4 regions of the Nitratidesulfovibrio sp. D1 genome follow, and region 3 is predicted to be linked to each of the others. Evidence: predicted binding sites of a transcription regulator. Region 3 holds the regulator's gene; each other region holds the start of a gene.
The links. The regulator sigma-54, encoded in region 3, starts transcription at its own class of promoters, with help from an activator protein. The targets are predictions, from matches to a motif close to CTGGCACGGNNNNTGCTT.

Region 1: a site for sigma-54 is predicted at 2,106-2,123, ahead of hpsG ((2S)-3-sulfopropanediol dehydratase). Genes of this name have one in related genera too.
Region 2: a site for sigma-54 is predicted at 2,315-2,332, ahead of flgB (flagellar basal body rod protein FlgB). Genes of this name have one in related genera too.
Region 4: a site for sigma-54 is predicted at 3,137-3,154, ahead of nifH (nitrogenase iron protein). Genes of this name have one in related genera too.

What each region holds. Positions count from the first base shown of each region.
Region 1 covers NZ_JBPGNZ010000003.1:136,648-141,477, forward strand. The annotation lists gene hpsG ((2S)-3-sulfopropanediol dehydratase) at 1-2,031, opposite strand, end outside; gene thrC (threonine synthase) at 2,449-3,903, opposite strand; gene plsY (glycerol-3-phosphate 1-O-acyltransferase PlsY) at 4,007-4,723, opposite strand.
Region 2 covers NZ_JBPGNZ010000007.1:162,363-167,192, reverse strand. The annotation lists gene ACR4XJ_RS14590 (NAD-dependent epimerase/dehydratase family protein) at 1-828, shown strand, start outside; gene ACR4XJ_RS14585 (tetratricopeptide repeat protein) at 1,236-1,796, opposite strand; gene flgB (flagellar basal body rod protein FlgB) at 2,419-2,829, shown strand; gene flgC (flagellar basal body rod protein FlgC) at 2,829-3,266, shown strand; gene fliE (flagellar hook-basal body complex protein FliE) at 3,286-3,618, shown strand; gene fliF (flagellar basal-body MS-ring/collar protein FliF) at 3,875-4,830, shown strand, end outside.
Region 3 covers NZ_JBPGNZ010000002.1:100,479-105,308, forward strand. The annotation lists gene ACR4XJ_RS03625 (PTS sugar transporter subunit IIA) at 1-413, opposite strand, end outside; gene hpf (ribosome hibernation-promoting factor, HPF/YfiA family) at 423-968, opposite strand; gene rpoN (RNA polymerase factor sigma-54) at 1,093-2,535, opposite strand; gene lptB (LPS export ABC transporter ATP-binding protein) at 2,828-3,553, opposite strand; gene ACR4XJ_RS03645 (LptA/OstA family protein) at 3,550-4,233, opposite strand; gene lptC (LPS export ABC transporter periplasmic protein LptC) at 4,230-4,830, opposite strand, start outside.
Region 4 covers NZ_JBPGNZ010000001.1:529,598-534,427, forward strand. The annotation lists gene nifD (nitrogenase molybdenum-iron protein alpha chain) at 1-1,281, opposite strand, end outside; gene ACR4XJ_RS02220 (P-II family nitrogen regulator) at 1,300-1,674, opposite strand; gene ACR4XJ_RS02225 (P-II family nitrogen regulator) at 1,671-2,021, opposite strand; gene ACR4XJ_RS02230 (hypothetical protein) at 2,011-2,217, shown strand; gene nifH (nitrogenase iron protein) at 2,214-3,044, opposite strand; gene ACR4XJ_RS02240 (homocitrate synthase/isopropylmalate synthase family protein) at 3,555-4,736, shown strand.

The sequences.
Region 1 (4,830 bases), on a different contig from region 3:
CGAGGTGATGGGCACGTAGCGCACGTCGCAGTTGACGCCGCGCACCCTGGAGTACGTTTCCGCGAAGACCTGGGTCATGCGGTCCACTTCCCTGGCGATGGCGTCGGCGTACGGGTTGTTGTTGCCGTAGCAGGGGGCCGAGCGCATCAGGGCGCGCAGGGGTTCGCAGCCTTCGAAGTCGTTCCGCAGCGCGGCCACCAGGTCGGCCATGGCCACCTTCTTCTCCTCGAACACCAGCTTCTTCACGGCGGCCAGCGAATCCACCACCGTGCCGTAGCCCAGGAATTCGAAGTACGAGAAGTCCACGCCGCCCGCGATCTTCGGCGATTGCAGGTCCTTGCAGTCCTCCACGCACAGGTCGTGCAGCACCGAGGCAAAGGGCGAGGCGAAGTGCTGCGGCCGCAGGCAGTCCACCACGTACTGCTGGGTGAAGGCCTTGGACAGCAGGTTCATGTGCTGGGCCTTGTAGGCTTCCCAGAATTGTTCCCAGGTGGCGAAGGTGGCGGGGTCGCCGGTTTCCAGGCCGATCAGGTCGTCCTGCCCGTACTTCAGCATCCGCCCGTTGTGCATGGTCATTTCCATGGCCGTGGCGAAGTTGATGTACACGCAGCCGGAGGTGTAGGTGTCGCGGTTGGGCATGCGCGCCTCGGTGCAGCCCGACACGGCGTAGTCCAGGGCGTCACGGAAGGGCGCGCCCTTGGCCACGTACAGCGGAATCACTTCCTCGTCGTTGATCAGTTTGGGAAAGCCGGAGCCGTCCTTGATGGTCTCGGCCACCTCGTACAGGAAGCGTTCCGGCGAGCGGGAGTGGATGCGGGCGGCCAGGTCCGGGTAGTTCAGCGGGAATTCGCGCTTGGAGCGCAGGAACAGGTAGGTCAGGTCGTTGGTGGCGTCCTTGCCGTCCGGGGTCTGGCCGCCGATGGTCACGGCCTCCCAGTGGGCGTAGCCTTCGTTGAATTCGTTGCCGGTGGGGTTGATGTACAGGTCGATGAACTGCGCCATCTCCACCCACATGCACTCCAGAAGCTCCATGGCGCCTTCCTCGGTGATGCGGCCCTCGGCAAGGTCTTTCGCGTAGTAGGGGTGGAAGTACTGGTCCATGCGCCCGTTGGAGATGATGGCGCTGGACTTCTGCTCGATGCGCGAGAACATCTGCACGAACCATTGCGATTGCACGGCCTCGTGAAAGGTGCGCGCGGGATGGGCGGGCACGTGGTCGCAGATGGCGGCAAGGCGCAGCAGTTCCCGCTTGCGCGCGGGGTTCCTTTCGGCGGCGGCCTGCGCGCGGGCGAGGTCGGCGTGGCGTCCGGCCCAGATCATGAAGGCGTCGCACACGATGACCATGGCTTCCAGGAAGGGCTTCTTCTCCCGGTTGTCGATGGGGCTGTCCGGGTCCAGCCGCGCCATGCGGGCCAGCATTTCGGCCTTGATGTCCAGCATGCCGCGCGTGAGCACCTTTTCGTAGTCGTGCACCCATTGCAGGGCGGAACGGTAGGACGAGGTCTCGCTGACCACGAACTTGGACTTCAGGCCCGAGGCGTCGGTGTAGGTGACGTTGCGCAACTCTTCGGGCAGGGCGCCGTTGAGGTGCTCGTGGTAGGTCTTGCCTTCCCAGTAGGGGGCGATTTCGTCGAGAATGATGGCGATGTCCGCGTCCGAGATGCGGAACGGGCTCTTGGCGCGGTTCGGCAGGTCGCGCATGACCACGCCGTAGAAGTCGCCGTCGATTTCCGGGTACAGGATGCCGTAGCGGCCGAACTGTCCGGCCCGACCCGCGATGAGCTGGCCGGGGGTGATGTACACGGTCATCTTCTCGGCGCAGTTCTTCAGCGCCTTGGCCCAGCGCAGGGCCAGCAACTGGCCCTCGGTGGCGCGCATGGACTCGGTGAAGTAGCGGGCGCGCTCCACGTCGATGAACGGAACCTGGTACTGGAAGGTCTCGAGAATGGAGTAGACGCGCTCGCGCCCGGTCTTGTCCGGTTCCGGGTTCTGCAGGCGCACTTCCTGGGGGGACAGGCAGCAGGTGGTCATCAGGGTTCTCCCGGGGCATGGCCCGTGTGAGGTTGGCTGCGAATGCACGGCACATGCATGAACTGCGATGGCCTAAGCATCGAGCGTGCCACCTGCGGAAAGAAAGTGAATCCGGCGTATTGAAATTCTTTCGTGACCGCGCGGCGAGCCGGGGCCACCATGCGGAACGTTGCAGAAATGCGCCGGTCTTGAAGCGTTTCCATTGTATTTCAGTGTGATGAAGGAAATTGTGCAGAATGGCACAAGGCGGCGGCGTCGCAAAAATGCATCGCCATCTGCGGGCCTTGTCCGGCAGCACACCGCCGGAGACGGCGGGGGCATGCATGAAAAGCGCGGCGCACGGAGTTCTTCCGTGCGCCGCGCCGTATTCGCGGATGTGTCGGAAACCCGCGGGACGCGTGGCTCCGCGTGGCGGCGTTACGCCTTTCTCGCCAGGCCCAGCCGGGCCACCACGGCCTCGGCGGCGGCCAGGGTGTACGCCTCGGGCGACAGGCGGGCCTTGTCCTCGGGGCTGACCACCAGCGCGGGCGCGTTGGCAAGGGCGGGGTCCGGGGTCACGCCGTACTCGGGCGGGAAACTGTTGGTGAAGTACATGTCCTGGAAGCCCGCGAACTTCAGGCTGTGCGCCGTGGCGTCGAGCACGGCGTGCTCGTCGGGCGAGACCAGGCCCAGCTCCCTGGCCTTGATCAGCCCGGCCAGGCATTCGCCGCCCTGGGTGCAGGCGATGTGCCCGTGGCGGTTGCCCCGGATCATGGCGTCCATGATCTCCTGCTCGGTCACCTGCACCACGGAGAAGGCGCGCTCGCCGCCCTCCGCGATGAACCTGTCGGCCAGCGCCTTCACGCGGGGGAAGGACACCGGGTTGCCGATCATGGCGGCCTGGGCCACGCTGGGCTGCACGGTGACGGGGGCGTAGCTGCGTTTCGCCGGGTCCGGCTGGCTGTAGTAGCGCCACACCGGGTCGGCATGGTGCGACTGCACGCCGATGACCCGGGGCAGGCCGTCGATGACGCCGAGGCGCAGCAGCTTCAGGAAGCCCGCCATGACCGCGGTGATGTTGCCCGCGTTGCCGATGGGCACGAACACGCACCGGCCCTTCATGTCCCAGCCGTACCACTGGGCCACCTCGAAGGCGTAGGATTCCTGGCCCAGGATGCGCCAGCTGTTCTTGGAATTCAGCAGGGCCACCCGGTAGTTTTCGGCCAGGTGTTCGACCACCTTCATGCAGTCGTCGAACACGCCGGGAATCTCCAGCACCGTGGCCCCGCTGCCCAGCGGCTGCGAAAGCTGCTGCGGGGTGACCTTGCCGTGGGGCAGCAGCACCACCGACTTCACCGGCCCGCCCACGTACGAGGCGTACAGCGCGGCGGCGGCGGAGGTGTCGCCGGTGGAGGCGCACACGGTGAGCACCTCGTCCCAGCCGTGCTTGCGCACCAGCGCCTTCAGGTAGCTGAACGCGCAGGCCATGCCCCGGTCCTTGAACGATGCGCTGGGGTTCTGCCCGTCGTTCTTGAAGGCGAAGGGGATGCCCACGGCGTCGCGCAGGGCGGGGGCCGCCTCCACGATGGGGGTGTTGCCCTCGCCCAGGTACACGATATCCTCTTCTTCCAGCACCGGGGCCATCAGCTCATAGAAGCGGAAGATGCCGCGCAGGGCGGTGGTGCGGGTGGCGGCGCGGGCGTCGAACAGGGCGCGCCATTCAGGCCCGGTGCGCAGGGCCGCCAGCCTGTCGAAATCGAGGTCTTCGAGCAGGTACACCCCGCCGCAGCCGGGGCAGGTGTACAGCAGTTCGTCGATGCCGCGGCGCTCTCCGCAGCCGAGGCAGACGTACTCCATCCGCGTGCGCGCGGACGGAAAGTCGTGGCTGGACATGGAACTGGGCATGGGGCCGGTCTCCTTGGAATCGTGCACTGCGGTCATGTTGCGGCGTCGCGCCGTCATGCGCGGGGCATGCCGGGGCGCGAGGCCCGAAAAACTACTTCTCCGGCGCGGAGGCGGGTTCCGCGCGGCCTTCGGGGCCGTGCGCGGCGCAGCCGCACCCGCAGGGGGCCTGCCCGCCTGCCGGATCGGCCGGAGCGGGGTCGCAACCGCTGCCTGCCGCGTCATGGTGCTTCTTCTGCCAGGGTTTTTCCTCGCCGCGCGCCAGCCGCCCGATGTTCTCGCGGTGGCTCCAGTACACCAGGGCCATGACCACCAGCGCCAGCGGCAGCAGCTTCCACTTGCCGTAGATCAGCAGGAACACGGGCAGGGCCGTGACCAGGGTCAGCGAGCCCAGCGAGACGAAGCCCGAGCGCCAGATGACCAGCAGGCAGGCGATGCCCGCCAGCACCAGTTGCCAGAAGGCCAGCGGAATGAACACGCCCACCGTGGTGGCCACCGCCTTGCCCCCCTTGAAGCCCAGGAAGCAGGAATGCAGGTGGCCCAGCAGGGCGGCCAGCGCCGTCAGGCTGTGGAACAACGTGGAATCGCTGAACGACAGGGCGATGGCCACGGGCAGCGCGCCCTTCAGCGCGTCGCAGACCAGGGTGGCCACGCCCCATTTGGCGCCGCACAGCCGGGCCACGTTGGTGGCCCCCACGTTGCGGCTGCCGCCGGTGCGCGGGTCCACCCCGCAGAAGGTGCGGGCGAACACCAGCCCGAAGGGGATGGAGCCCATGACGTAGGCGATGGCGATCCAAAGCAGGTTACCCATCATGATCGTGCCTCCTGCGGGGGCTGGGTGGGTGGAATGTCGTGGTGGCGGCCACCGGGGGCCGGGCGCGTCGTCCCTGCCGGGGCGCGGCGCCCGCCGGGATCACA
Region 2 (4,830 bases), on a different contig from region 3:
CTGTGGCGCAACTTCCGCTTCAAGGAAGGCGACATCCGCAACCTCGACCACTGCCGCGAAGTGTGCGGGGGCGTGGACCACGTGCTGCACCAGGCCGCCCTGGGCTCCGTGCCGCGCTCCATCGAAGATCCCATCCTGGCCAACGAAAGCAACATTTCGGGCTTCGTGAACATGATGGTGGCCGCCCGCGACGCCGGGGTGAAGACCTTCGTCTACGCCGCGTCCAGTTCCACCTACGGCGACGAACCCACCCTGCCCAAGGTCGAGGACAAGATCGGCAAGCCGCTGTCCCCCTACGCGGTGACCAAGTACGTCAACGAACTGTACGCCGACGTGTTCGCCACCTGCTACGGCATGAAGGCCATCGGCCTGCGCTACTTCAACGTGTTCGGCAGGCGGCAGGACCCCTTCGGCGCGTACGCCGCGGTCATTCCGCAGTGGTTCGCCTCGCTGCTGCGCGGCGAGACCGTGTTCATCAACGGCGACGGCGAGACCAGCCGCGACTTCTGCTACATCGACAACTGCGTGCAGGCCAACCTGCTGGCCGCCACCGCCACCGACGAGGCCGCCCTGAACATGGTGTACAACGTGGCCTTCGGCGAGCGCACCGACCTGAACCAGCTGTTCGACCTGATCCGCGAGGAAGTGAGCCGCCACAAGCCCGAGGCCGCCGACGCCAAACCCGTGCACCGCGAATTCCGCTTCGGCGACGTGCGCCACTCGCTGGCCGACATCAGCCGCGCCCACACCCTGCTGGGCTTCGAGCCCGTCTACAACGTGCGCCAGGGCCTGCGCCTGTCCGGCGACTGGTACGCCGCCAACCTGTAGGCACATTCCGCTGGCACATCCCGCGCGCCGGAAAAAGCAGGGGTGCACGACACACTCATGGAGTGTGTCGTGCACCCCTGCTGCGGCTGTTGACAAACGCAGTTTGTCGGCAGCCCGCCACAAAGGCGCAGGCGGCATTCATTGCCGCCGTGAAGCGCCGGAGTGAGCGTGCCTTTACAACTCCCGCCGGAGGCGGGGTTGTCATCAAACTGATACGGGCGCATGGCACATCCCCCGGGGAGTGCCATGCGCCCGTACTGCGTTTCCGCTCCGTTTCGCCGCCCGAGCGTTGGCAGAATGGCGGCGAAAGGTGATTTTCCGGCCCCTAGCGCCAGCGTCGGGGCCGGAAAATCGTATGGGGAGGGGAGTATCTTGCCGTGGCGGCCGCCTGGCGGCGGCAGGCGCGGCTACCCGATCAGGGCGTACATCTCGCGGGCGTCGGCGTGGTCGGGCGCGCGGTCGAGAATGGTCTCGAGTTCGGCCCGCGCCTCGTCCTTGCGGCCGAGGGAAATCAGGCACCCGGCCAGCGAGAAGCGCACGTTGTCCTTTTCGGGGGAAAGTTCCAGGAAGGCCCGCAGGTGGGCCACCACTTCGTCGATGCGGTCAAGGTGGTAGCCAAGGCGCAGCAGGCCGTTCATGGCCACCAGGTTGCCGGGGTTCATGCCCAGCGCGGCCACGAAGTGGTCGAAGGCCTCGGCGTGCGCGCCGGTTTCCATTTCCACCAGGCCCATGCCCGCCAGCGACTTGTCGTTGGCCTCGATGGCGGCCGCCTTGCGGTACAGCACCAGGGCCGATTCGAGGTTGCCGCGCTGCACGGCGATGGTGGCGAGCCCGAGGTACGGGTCCGGATGCACGCCGTTGCTTCCGGCGGCCTTGCGGTAGTATTCCTCAGCCTTTTCCAGGTCACCCATGAAAAGGTAGCACTCGCCCAGTTCCTTGTTGATTTCGTAATCGAGATGGTTGCTCATGTTCTCCCCTCCATGCCGTAAGGCATTTCGCTTCTGGGTCGCCCCGCGCTGCGCGGGGCGGGCGCCTTTGCTGGCGGCGCCGGAGCGGTTCGCCCGTCGGTTTCGCGAACGCTCCCGGGAAAGCTGTGCCCATGTCCTCCGCCAAGCACGATGCGTGCCATTGCTGGCTGCGGAGTTTTCGTGGGCGCCACGGGCATAGCAAACCGCATGCCACGTCATTTTGACGGAACAGGGCTGAGCGCGCAACACATGAACATATAAGAAGTATTTACAATCGTTAAGCCGGATGGCGGCCAAGCCCGCCCCGCGCTCTCCACCGGGTGCGGGGGCACAAAGCGCCGGTTTGCCGTCCCCCTGTTCGGCGCGGGGGGCAAATCCTGCCGCCATGGCCTGCATGATGACGACGCCGCCCGGCCATCCGCGAGATGGACGGGCGGCGTCGTCATTCCGGCGGGCCAGGGCCGGTGAAAATGGCGCTTTTTACATGCAACCATTTTGAATGAAAAAAATTCCATGCACTGGAACGCCTCTTGCTCAACGGGGGGTGCATCCACGGGCCGCACCGGCGGCCACCACCCCCCGCGCGGCGCACGCCCCGGGGGCGAACGGGGAGGAATCCCGCATGAAAAGCCTGTACGAAACGCATGTGAACCTTGTCGGCAAGGTCATGGACATGCAGCTTCAGCGTCAGAATGTCGTCATGAGCAACATCGCCAACGTCCGGACGCCCGGCTACAAGCCGCGCGAACTGGAGTTCGAGAAGCAGTTGCAGGCGGCGCTGGGGCTGGACGCCAAGGGGCGGATGACCCGCACCGAGGAAAACCACATGCCCTCCGAGTTCAGTCCCGACGGGTTCAACGCCGACTGGGAAAAGGCGGCCAAGCCGCGCGTCATCCACGGCGAAGACCGCGTGAACCTGGACAAGGAAATGGCCAAGATGGCCAAGAACTCGCTGCACTACACCGCCCTCTCCACCGTCATTCGCGGCAACTTCGAGGGCGTCAAGAACATCATACAGGAAGGGCAGAAGTAATGGACTTCATGACCGCCATCGACATCGGCGCTTCCGCGCTCAACGCGGAGCGCACGAACATGAACATCATCTCGATGAACCTGGCCAACGTGAAGACCACCCGCACCGAGCAGGGCGGTCCCTACCGGCGCAAGAGCACCATCATGGCGGCGCAGGACATCGACGACCCCTTCTCCAAGCACATGCAGGGCGCGCTGGACCGCGAACTGAAAGGCGTGCGGGTGATGCACGTGGCCACCGACTCGCGCCCCCTCAAGCGCGTGTACGAGCCCGGCCACCCCGACGCGGACCAGGACGGCTTCGTCTCTTACCCGGACATCAACGTGGTGGAGGAAATGGCCAACCTGATGACCGCCCAGCGCGGCTACGAGGCCAACGTGACCACCATCGACACCGTGAAGGCCATGTACACCAAAGCGTTGGAAATCAGTCGCTAGGCTGTAGGGAGACACGGTCATGAGCATCCAGGCAGTAGGGCTGAAGGCGTATTCCAACGCCCTCGGCAACTTCATGAAGGCCGAACAGGCCACCCGCGCCACCGCCGCGCCCACGGCCTCGGGCGTCCAGGCCAGGTCGTTCACCAACACGCTTTCCGAGTCGCTGACCAAGGTCAACGACATGCAGACCGAAAAGTCGCAGATGATCCAGGCGTTCGCGTCCGGCGAAACCCAGAACGTGCACGAACTGATGATCACCCTGCAGAAGGCCGGTCTTGCCGTGAACATGACCTCCGCCGTGCGGAACAAGGTCATGGAGGCGTACAAGGAACTCAGCCGCATCCAATTCTAGGGCATTCGGCCCTTCCCGCCGCTGCCTTCGTCAGCCGGCGCGGTTCATTCGGTCACGCACGGAAGAGTGCGCTCCCTTCATGAACCGCTTGGCTTCCTCGGCAGGCGACGGGAATCATCCGAATGCCCCGGCGTGGTGCCTCCCGCCGGAGAACGAAAATCCGACCACGCCAGGGGCCCGGCTCTAGCCCCCCGCATCACGCAGCGCACAGCAGTCCAGAGACCACTCGCCAGAGACGATTCCGGAGGAAGAACACATGGCTCCCGCTCTCGCAGACGTCGTCCAGAAGGCCAAGGGCTTCTGGGCGCGCATTTCCACCTCGCAGCGCATCTTCATCGCCGGTCTGGGCGTGGCGGTCGTGGCCGTGTTCTTCGGCTTGGTGTTCTGGATCAACCAGCCGGACTACCGGGTGCTGTACTCCAACCTGCCGCCCGAGGACGCCAGCCGCGTCGTCAAGATGCTGCAAGCCGACAAGGTGGCGTACAAGCTGGAGAACGGCGGGGCCACGGTCACCGTGCCCGCCGACAAGGTGTACGACCTGCGGCTGAAGGTGGCCGGCGAAGGCGGCCTGGTGGGCCAGGGCATCGGCTTCGAGATCTTCGACCAGGTCAAGGTGGGCCAGACCGACTTCGTGCAGAAGATCAACTACCAGCGCGCCCTGCAGGGCGAACTTTCGCGCACCATCTCGGAATTTCCCAACGTGGAGAGCGCGCGGGTGCACCTGGTCATCCCGCACCGCAGCCTGTTCATCGAAGAGCAGCAGAAGCCGTCCGTCTCGGTGGTGCTGAAGCTGCGCGACAGCAACAAGAAGCTGGAACCCAAGGACGTGCAGGCCATCGTCAATCTGGTGGTCATGGCCGTGGAAGGGCTGGACAAGAACAAGGTGTCGGTCACCGACACCGGCGGCAAGATCCTGTACTCCCCGGTCGAGGACGGCAGCGTGGACGGCATGACCACCACCCAGCTGGAGCACAAGCTGCGCATGCAGCAGACCCTGGAGCGCCGCATCGAGGAATTGCTCTACCCGGTCATCGGCGCGGGCAAGGTCATCGCCAAGGTCAACGCCGACCTCGACTTCAGCCAGCGCACCATCCGCAAGGAACTGTACGACCCGGAAAAGACCGTGGTGCGCAGCGAGCAGCGCAGCGAGGAATCGCAGCGCGGCCGTTCCAACCTTGAGGCGGGCGTGCCCGACGCCAACTTCCGGGGCGA
Region 3 (4,830 bases):
TCCGGCGCCTCGAGCATGGCGCGGCGGAACTGCGGGTCCTTCAGCAGGCGCGAGATGTGGGCCAGGATGCGCAGGTGCATGCCCGCCACCTGCTCCGGGGCCAGCACCAGGAAAAAGAGGTGGCAGGGCTTCATGTCCAGCGCGTCGAAGTCCAGGCCGGGCACGCTGCGCCCCACGGCCACCACGATGTCGCCGATGGACGCCAGCTTGCCGTGGGGGATGGCCACCCCGTCGCCGATGCCGGTGGTGCCCAGGCCCTCGCGGTCCTGCAGCACGCCCAGCGCAACGGCGGCATCCACTTCGGGATGCCGCCGCACCACGGCCTGCACGAGTTCCGCCAGCACTTCCTTCTTGGTGCCGGCGGAGAGCTCGGGCAGGATCAGATCATCGTGAAGATACTCCGAAAGCCTCATGTATGACGCCTAGACGACCGGATCGATAAGGCCGAAATCGCCGTTGCGACGCCGGTAGATGATGTTCACGCGTTCCACTTCGGCGTTCAGGAACACCAAGAATTCGTTGTCGCCCTGGTCGAGCTGCATGGCCGCCTCGTCCACGTGCATGGGCTTGGGGGCGAAGTGGTCGGTGCCGACGATGGTGCGGTCCTCGCCTTCGCCCATGGTGCTGAAGGTGAACACGTCGATGCCCTTGCCCACCTTTTCGGACTGGACGGAGCGGCGGCGGTCCTTCTGCTTTTCCACCTGCTTGCGCAGCTGCGAATCCAGCTTTTCCAGCACCAGGTCGATGGTGGCGTACATGTCTTCGGACTGCTCGACGGCGGACAGGGTGAACCCGTCGCCGGCCATCTGCACTTCCGCCTTGTGGCGGAACTTGTCGACGGAAAGGTTCACCTGCATGTCCAGGGCGGACTTGCCGACGAACCGGCCAAGCTTTTCAAGACGGCGGCGGGCGTACTTCTTCAGGTGGTCGGAGGGTTCGAAGTTCTTGAAGGTGAAGGCGATGTTCATACGCTCCTCCAGTGGTGAGAGGGGGAATGCGGCGCGCGGCCCGCACGCGGGGTGCGGCTGCCGGATGCGCCGCCGGCGACGGGTGCCCCCCTGGTCGCCGGGTCGGGCGCGGGGGCACGGGCCGTCAGAACAGTTCCTTCCGCTTGGAAGAGGAGGGAATGTCCATGGCAGTACGATACTTCGCAACGGTCCTGCGGGCAATATTGACTTTGAGCTGTTCCTTCAGAATTTCGCCGATGCGCTCGTCGCTCAGGGGTTCCTTGGGGTCTTCGCCGCCGATCAGCTTCTTGATCAGCGCCTTCACGCTCTCGGAACCCACCTGGCTGCCGTCGTCCAGTTCCAGCGCGCTGTTGAAGAAGAACTTCAACTCCACGATGCCGTGCGGGGTGGCCACGTACTTGCTGGTGGTGATGCGGCTGACCGTGGATTCGTGCATGCCGATGTCGTCGGCGATGTCCTTGAGGATGAGCGGCTTCAGGCGCGAAACCCCGTCCTCGAAAAAGCCCCGCTGGTACTTCACGATGGATTCCACCACCTTGTACAGCGTGCGCTGGCGCTGGTACAGGCTCTTGATGAGCCACGATGCCGAGCGCATCTTTTCCTGGAAATATTCGCGCTCGCCCGCCGACGCGGCCGCCGCGGCGGACCGCTCGTACATGGTGCTCAGTTGCAGGTGCGGCAGGCCGTCCTCGTTGAGCATGATGATGAAGTCGTCGTCGTACCTGTAGACGTACACGTCGGGGCTGACGAACTGCGGGTCGCTCCCGCCGTAGCTGGCGCCGGGCATGGGGTCCAGGGTCTGGATGAGGTCCAGGTATTCCTTCAGGTCCTCCATGGTCAGGCGGAACTTGCGCAACAGCGGCTTGTAGCGGCGCTTCTCAAGGTCTTCCAGGTGGTCGCGCACCAGTTCCACCAGCACCTTGTCGCGCGTGTAGCCCAGCATTTCTATCTGCACCAGCAGACATTCCTGCGCGGTGCGGGCGGCCACGCCCACGGGGTCGAAGCGTTGCAGGGCGTGCAGCACCGGCTCCACCTCGGCCGGGGCCACGCCCGCCATCTCGGCAATTTCGTCGAGGGTGGCGTGCAGGTAGCCGGACGAGGCGATGTTGCCGATGATCACCTCGCCGATGTCCTTCTGGCGCTCGGTAAGCGAGGACAGGCGCAACTGCCACATCAGGTGCCCTTCCAGCGAAGGCTTGGCGGCGTAGCGCGCCTCGAACGAGGTCATCTCCTCCGGCAGTTCCGATTCGCGCACCGTGGACTGGCGGCTGGTGCTGGCGAAGTCGCCCAGGTAGTCCTCCCAATCGGCCTCGCGGGCAATCTCGCGGTCGTAGGCGGCATCTGCGGCGGTGGCGGGATCGCTGGCGGCGTCACGCTGGTCGGGCGTCTCGGCCAGCGGTCCCTCGTCCTGGGTTTCCTCCAGAAACGGGTTTTCCAGCAGTTCCTGCTGCACCGTCTCGACAAGCTCCAGCCGCGAAAGCTGCAACAGCCGGATGGCCTGTTGCAGTTGCGGCGTCATCACCAGTTGCTGGGTGAGCTTGAGCTGTTGTCTGAGTTCCAATGCCATGCGTGGACAACCCCTGGACCTTTCGAGGCCCTATGCACCTTGCGTTGAGGCCGAACGAGATGACGACGCGACGCGGCGCGCGGCGTCAAGCAAGAAACGGCCCACAGTGAAAATGTGTTCCCTTCCCCAAGAGGTTAGGTGAACCATGCCACAGAAGCAAGAAGTATGCAACCGCTGTCGCCGATTCGCGGGTCAACATTGCGCATGCGCGCAACCCCCTGTCAGACAAACGAAAACGGCGACCCCCGGAAACCGGAGGACGCCGCTGGCGTACGATGCATGCCCAGGCCCGCTACAGGGAGAATCCTTCGCCCAGATACACGTCCCGCGCGCGCGGGTTGTCCACGATGTGCGCGGGCGTGCCCTCCAGGATCACCTCGCCCTGGTGCACAAGGTAGGCCCGGTCGCAGATGTGCAGGGTTTCGCGCACGTTGTGGTCGGAGATGAGCACCCCGATGCCCCGGTCGCGCAGGCCGGTGATCAGTTGCTGGATGTCGTCCACGGCCAGCGGGTCGATGCCCGCGAAGGGTTCGTCCAGCAGGATGAACTTGGGCTCGCGGATCATGGACCGCGCGATCTCCAGGCGACGCCGTTCGCCGCCGGACAGGTGCATGGCCACGGAATCGGCCAGGTGGGTGATGCCGAAGTCCGCCAGCAGCATGTCCGAGCGTTCCTTCTGCCCGGCCTTGGAAAGCCCGGTGTGCTCCAGGATCATTTGCAGGTTCTGGCGCACCGTGAGCCGCCGGAAGATGGAGCTTTCCTGCGGCAGGTAGCTCAGCCCCACCCGGGCCCGCTCGTGCAGGGGCCAGTCGGCGATGTCGCGGCCGTCAAGCTCCACCCTTCCCGCAGTGGGCTTGATGATGCCGATGAGCATGTAGAAAGTGGTGGTCTTGCCCGCGCCGTTGGGGCCCAGCAGTCCCACGGTCTCGCCCTGGGTCACGGACAGCGAGACGCCGCGCACCACCTCGCGCTGGCCGAACTGCTTGTGCAGGTCCTCTCCGCGCAGCACCGAGGTCACTGGGCCGCCCCCTTGGCCTTGGCATTGTCCTTGGCGGCATCCTTGCCGTTGTCCTTGGACTCGCCGAAGGGGTTCACGTCGCCGGACGAGGTGAACACCGCCTGCACCCGCTTGGTGGACGAGCCGCGCACTTCGCTGCGGTTCTCGCGGGTGTAGAAGGTGATGACCTCGCCCTTGATGCTGTTGTCGCCCTCGTGCAGCACGGGGTTACCTTCCATGACCAGCACGGCGGTGTCCACGGTGTAGGTGGCCTTCTCGCATTCGCCGGTGCGGTTCTCGCGCTTCATGCGCACGTTGCGCTCGGCCACGATGCGGTCGATCTCGCCCGCGTCCATCCCCGATATTCCTGATTGGCCTGACTGGCCACCCTGGGCCGCGTCGCCCCCGGCGTTGTCCTTGCCGGACCTGGCGGCCTTCTTCTTGAGGTGCAGGGTGATGCGGTCGGCCCACATCTCGAAGTCGGGGCGCTGCACGTACACGGTGCCCTCGAAGACCACCACCTGGCCCTTGGCGTCGTACTGCATGCGGTCGGACTTGACGGCGGTGGGCACGTCATTGCGCGCGGGCCGCACGGCGCTGCCCGACTTGGCGTCGGCCGCGACGGCAGGGGCCACGGTGAATGCCGAAAAGGTCAACAGCAGCGCCACGCACAGCGTGGAGCGGATGCCGGTATATTTCATTGCTTGGACTCCTGCTTGGTTGGCTTGGAAGCGCCCTGCGGCGCGGCCTTGGGCTGCGCCGCGCCCTGCCCGGCCCTTGCATCGGCGCGCGGCATGAGCAGCAGCGACACCCCGTCGTTGCCGCGCAGCACGTCGGCGGCCATGTCCCATTCCAGCCTGGTGGCGTTGCCGGAGATGCTCTGGCCCTCTATGCGCGCCCCTTCGGGAAAATACATGGTCCGGCTGGTGCCGTTGTACACCATCAGGCTGGCGAACAGTTCGTGGCGGTCGTGGGTGGCGTGCACGTCGTCCCACATGCGCACCAGTTGCACCTGCTGCTGGACTTCACCCTTCTGCGCCACGATGCGCAGCTGCCTGCCGCCGTCCATCTGATAGACAAGGTCGGGGCTGTCCACGTCGATGACGTTGTTGCTCTGGCGCAACTGGGCCCAGGTGGCCTTCAGCCGCCACAACTCGATGCCCTTCTCGCCCTGCACCAGTTCTATGCCCTTCATGGCCACGCCCACGGCCTCTTCCAGCGTGGCGGAATCGGTGACGCCGCCGGTCATGGCCGATTCCAGGGCCTTGCGCACCCCGGCCTGCCAGCGCCACGCGGCG
Region 4 (4,830 bases), on a different contig from region 3:
CTTCAGGTCTTCGTCGGACTTGCGCGGGGCGAAGCGGGTGGCGTCCGGCTCGACCTCGATTTCCTCGATGTTGCGGCTGTCGGCGTCCACCTTGATGGTGGGCATCACCTTGCGGCCTTCGTAGTCGTCGCGGTGGGCGAACTCGTACCCGGCGGCGATGGTCTTCATGCCCATTTCGGTGAACAGGTCCTGGTAGTGGTGGGCGCGCGAGCCGCCCACGAACAGCATGGCCGTCTTGCCCTCGGTGAAGGGCCGCACGTCTTCCAGGGCTGCGTGCACGGCGGGCATTTCCTCGGCGATGACCGCTTCCACCCGGTCGATGAGCTGCTTGTCGCCGAAGTACTGGGCGATCTTGCGCAGCGACTTGGCGGAGGATTCGGCCCCGATGAAGTTCACCTTGATCCACGGGATGCCGTACTTGGTCTCCATCATTTCGGCCACGTAGTTGATGGACCGGTGGCACATGACGGCGTTGAGGTCGGCCTGGTGGGCGGTGGCGAACTGCTCGTAGGTGGAGTTGCCGCTGAAGGTGGACACCAGGGTGATGCCGCACTTTTCCAGCACGCGCTCCAGTTCGAAGGCGTCGCCGCCGATGTTGTACTCGCCCAGCATGTTGATCTTGTAGTCGCCGAGCTTGGGGGTATCGTCCTCGCCCACCACGTGGGTGAATATCTGGTTGTTGGCGATGTGGTGCCCGGCGGACTGCGAGACGCCCTTGTACCCTTCGCAGCTGAAGGCGAAGATGTTGATGCCGAGCTTCTCCTTCATCTTGCGGGCCACGGCGTGGATGTCGTCGCCGATGAGGCCCACGGGACAGGTGGCGAAGATGGCAATGGCCTTGGGGTGGAAGGTGTCGTAGGCCTCCTGGATGGCCGCCGCCAGCTTCTTTTCGCCGCCGAAGATGATGTCCTCGTCCTGCATGTCCGTGGAGAAGGCGTAGGGCATGAAGTTCTCGGACGAATCGAACGGGGCCTTGGTCTGGTTGCGGCGGGTGAGCCACGAGTAGAACCCGCAGCCGATGGGCCCGTGCGTGATGTTCACGATGTCGCGGGTGGGGCCCAGGATGACGCCCTTGCACCCCGCGTAGGTGCAGCCGCGCATGGTGATGATGCCGGGGGTGGTGCGCACGTTGGCCTGCACCTCGGGCACCACGTCGCCGTCCTTCACGTCGTTGATGACGATCTGCTTGGCGCGCTTGCGGGCGACCTTGGTGGGATACTTCCTGAGCAGTTCTTCCTTGACGGTCGCGACGTCCGGGATGCTCTTGTGCTTCAGTGCCATGGTGTCCTCTCCTGACCGCTAGAGTATGGCTTTATCGCCGTGCTCGGCGGTTCTCACACGGTGGGCTTCCGGAACGGCGGTGACGAAGATCTTGCCGTCGCCGGGCTTGCCCGTCTGGTTTGCCTTGATGAGGGCCTCGACCACATCGCCGACCTGGTCGTCGGGCACCACCACGGTGACCACGCGCTTGGAATACAGCCTGCCCTTTTCGCCGAGCAGTTCCACGGCCTCTTCGAACCCTTCCCTGGCGCCTTCCAGCAGGTCGCTGCTGACCAGCCCCTTGCCCCGGCCGAAGGCCTCGTGGGCGTAGAAGCCGTTCACGCCCGCCTCGGTCAGCGCCTTCTTGGTCTGGTTCATCTTGTTCAGGCGCACTACGGCCATGATCTCCTTCATGCGGCGGCCTCCTCGACATCGGGTTCCTTCACGCCGGAGCTGATGGTGTAGACCTCTTCCACCGGGGTGACGAAGATCTTGCCGTCGCCGAAGGCGCCCTTGGCGCCGGTGCGGGCCGCGTGCATGATGGTGTCGATGACGAACTGCTTCTCGCCGGCCTTCACCACGCTGATCAGCAGGGTCTTGGGAATCTCGTCGTAGGTGATCTCGCCGATCTTGATGCCGCGCTGCTTGCCGCGCCCGGCCACGGACATCTTGGTCACGGCCGGGAAACCGGCGGCCATGAGGGCGGCCAGCACGTCGTCGGATTTTTCGGGTCTCACGATGGCACGAACCATGATCATCATCGCCGTTCTCCTTCAGATTTGGTGGCAGTCGTCTGTTGGGTTCTCATCAGGCGCTGTTTCCGAACGAGGAATTCCGTTCGTCGGCAAGGAAAACGAGTCTGGCATGGAGGGAGCATACTCTTATCGTATTCGACCGGAATGCCAGACGATGTTTGACGCAGCCGACGGGCGGAAGAACAGTTCGGAACCGGCCTAGGCTTCGAACAGGCCGTAATCCATCAGCAGCTTTTCCAGTTCCGCGATCTGGAGGGGCTTCGGCACCACGAACATCTTGTTCTCGTCGATGGCTTTCGCCAGGTTGCGGTAGTGCTGGGCCTGCCCGTGTTCGGGGGAGAACTCGATGACGGTCTGGCGGTGGATTTCGGCGCGCTGCACCTGGTTGTCGCGCGGGACGAAGTAGATCATCTGGGTGCCGATCTTGCGGGCCAGTTCCTCGATCATTTCCTTTTCGTTGTCCACGTTGCGCGAGTTGCAGATGAGGCCGCCAAGGCGCACCGCGCCCGATTCGGCGTACTTCATGATGCCCTTGCAGATGTTGTTGGCCGCGTACATGGCCATCATCTCGCCGGAACACACGATGTAGATTTCCTCGGCCTTGCCGTCGCGGATGGGCATGGCGAAGCCGCCGCACACCACGTCGCCGAGCACGTCGTAGAACACGTAGTCCAGCTTCTGGTCTTCCTCGTACGCGCCGAGGGATTCCAGCATATTGATGGAGGTGATGATGCCGCGCCCCGCACAGCCCACGCCCGGTTCGGGACCGCCCGATTCCACGCAGAGGGTGGTGGAGTAGCCCTGCTTGCGGATATCATCGAGTTCCACGTCCTCGCCCTCGTCCCGCAGGGTGTCGAGCACCGACTTCTGGGCCAGGCCGCCCAGCAGCAGGCGGGTGGAGTCGGCCTTGGGGTCGCAGCCCACGACCATGACCTTGCGGCCCAGGGCTTCCGCGAGACCCGCGACGGTGTTCTGCGTGGTCGTGGACTTGCCGATGCCGCCCTTGCCGTAGATGGCCACCTTTCTCATGATATCCTCCTGAAGATTCACGCCCGGCCGGGGTGTTGGATTGGCCGGGGTGCGTTCGCCGTGACTGGCGTGCCCATGCAACGACACGCATAGGGCAAACCCCGTGCCAGTGCGGGCCATTTGCGCCAACAATCCGGCATGACAGCGGTTTTCAGGGTGGAGGACCAGGGCTTCGCGCACGGGACGCTACACGCATGCAGCGACCATTTTGTCGCATGCGACAAATACGTGGTCCGCGACATGACGCGGGATGGCCGGGGCGCGGTCCATGGACAGCCGGGCGGGGGGGCAGCACGATACAGGGCGAAACGACCGGCACGCCGAAGGAAAAACCCGTGCCGGCCCCCTCGCCGGTGCGGGTTGGCCCCGGATTGGCACAGGATCGCACAGGATTGGCACCGACAATGCAATGAGGGAGGCGCACCGGTTCACGCGGAGGTCCGCCCCGCCCCCTTTCTCCGCCGCGACCCGCGCGGGCGGGGCGGCTCCGCCTATCTACACGGAGGCCCCATGCTGCTCGACACCACCCTGCGCGAAGGGGAACAGTCCTTCGGCACCTACCTGTCCATGGCGGACCGGGAGCGCATCCTGCGCGGCCTTGCGGCCGTGGGCGTGCCGGAGGCCGAGGTGGGCTGGGCCGGGCGCGAGGACCTCGGGGACATGCTGGCCCTGGCGGCCCGCGTGGCCCCCGGCCTTGCCGCCGCCGCATGGTGCCGTTGCCGCCCGGAAGACCTGCGCGCCGCCGCGGCCTGCGGGGCGCGGCGAGTGTGCGTGGGCGTGCCCGTTTCCGACGCGCATCTGGCCCGGCGGCTGGGCGTGGGCAGGCCCGCCCTGCTCGACCTGCTGGCAGCCACCCTGGCCGAGGCGCGCGCCCTGGGCATCGACCACGTGACCGTGGGCATGGAGGACGCCTCGCGCGCGGACCGCGACTTCGTGTCCGCCGTGGCGCGCCATGCCGCCGCGCACGGGGCGCACCGGGTGCGCCTGAGCGACACGGTGGGGCTGTTCACCCCGCTGGAGGTGGCGGAGGTGGTGCGCGGGCTGCGCGCCGCGCTGGACGCGGCCTGCCACGGCGGCACGGCCCCGCGCGCGCGCCGGGTGTCCATCGGCGCCCATTTCCACAACGACTGCGGCATGGCCACGGCCAACGCGCTCACCGCCCTGGAGTGCGGGGCGGATTGCGCCGACGTGTCCATACTGGGCCTTGGCGAGCGGGCCGGGGTGGCCCGGCTGGAAGAACTGGCCGCCGCCCTGGTGGTGCGCGGCCGGGCCCGGTTCGACCTTTCTCCCCTGCCCGGCCTGTGCGGCCACGTGGCCCAGGCCGCGTCCCTGTCCGTGCCGCGCCACTGGCCCGTGGCCGGGCGCGACATCTTCGCCGTGGAAAGCGGGCTGCATGCCCACGGCGTGCGGCGCGACCCCAGCCTGTTCGAGCCGTTTCCGCCGGACCTGGTGGGCGGCAGCCGCCGGTTGGGCGTGGGCCGCAAGAGCGGCGCGGCCGCCGTGGCCGCCGCCCTGGCCGAATTGTCCATCCTGCCGCCGCCCCCTGCGCTGCCCGCCATCGTCGAGGCGGTGCGCGAGCTTTCCGCCACCCTGCGCCGTCCGCTGACCCCGGCGGAACTGGTTCACGTGGCGGGGGTGGCGGGGGCAGCCGGTCCTCTGGCAGCGCTTCTCCCCGGCCCGTTGCCCGCGTAGCCGCGACCGCACGCGGCGCACGAAAAAAGAGCGGCCCTCCCCTTTCGGAAAGGACCGCCCACGCCAGGCAATGCAAACGCCCCGCGCACGAGGC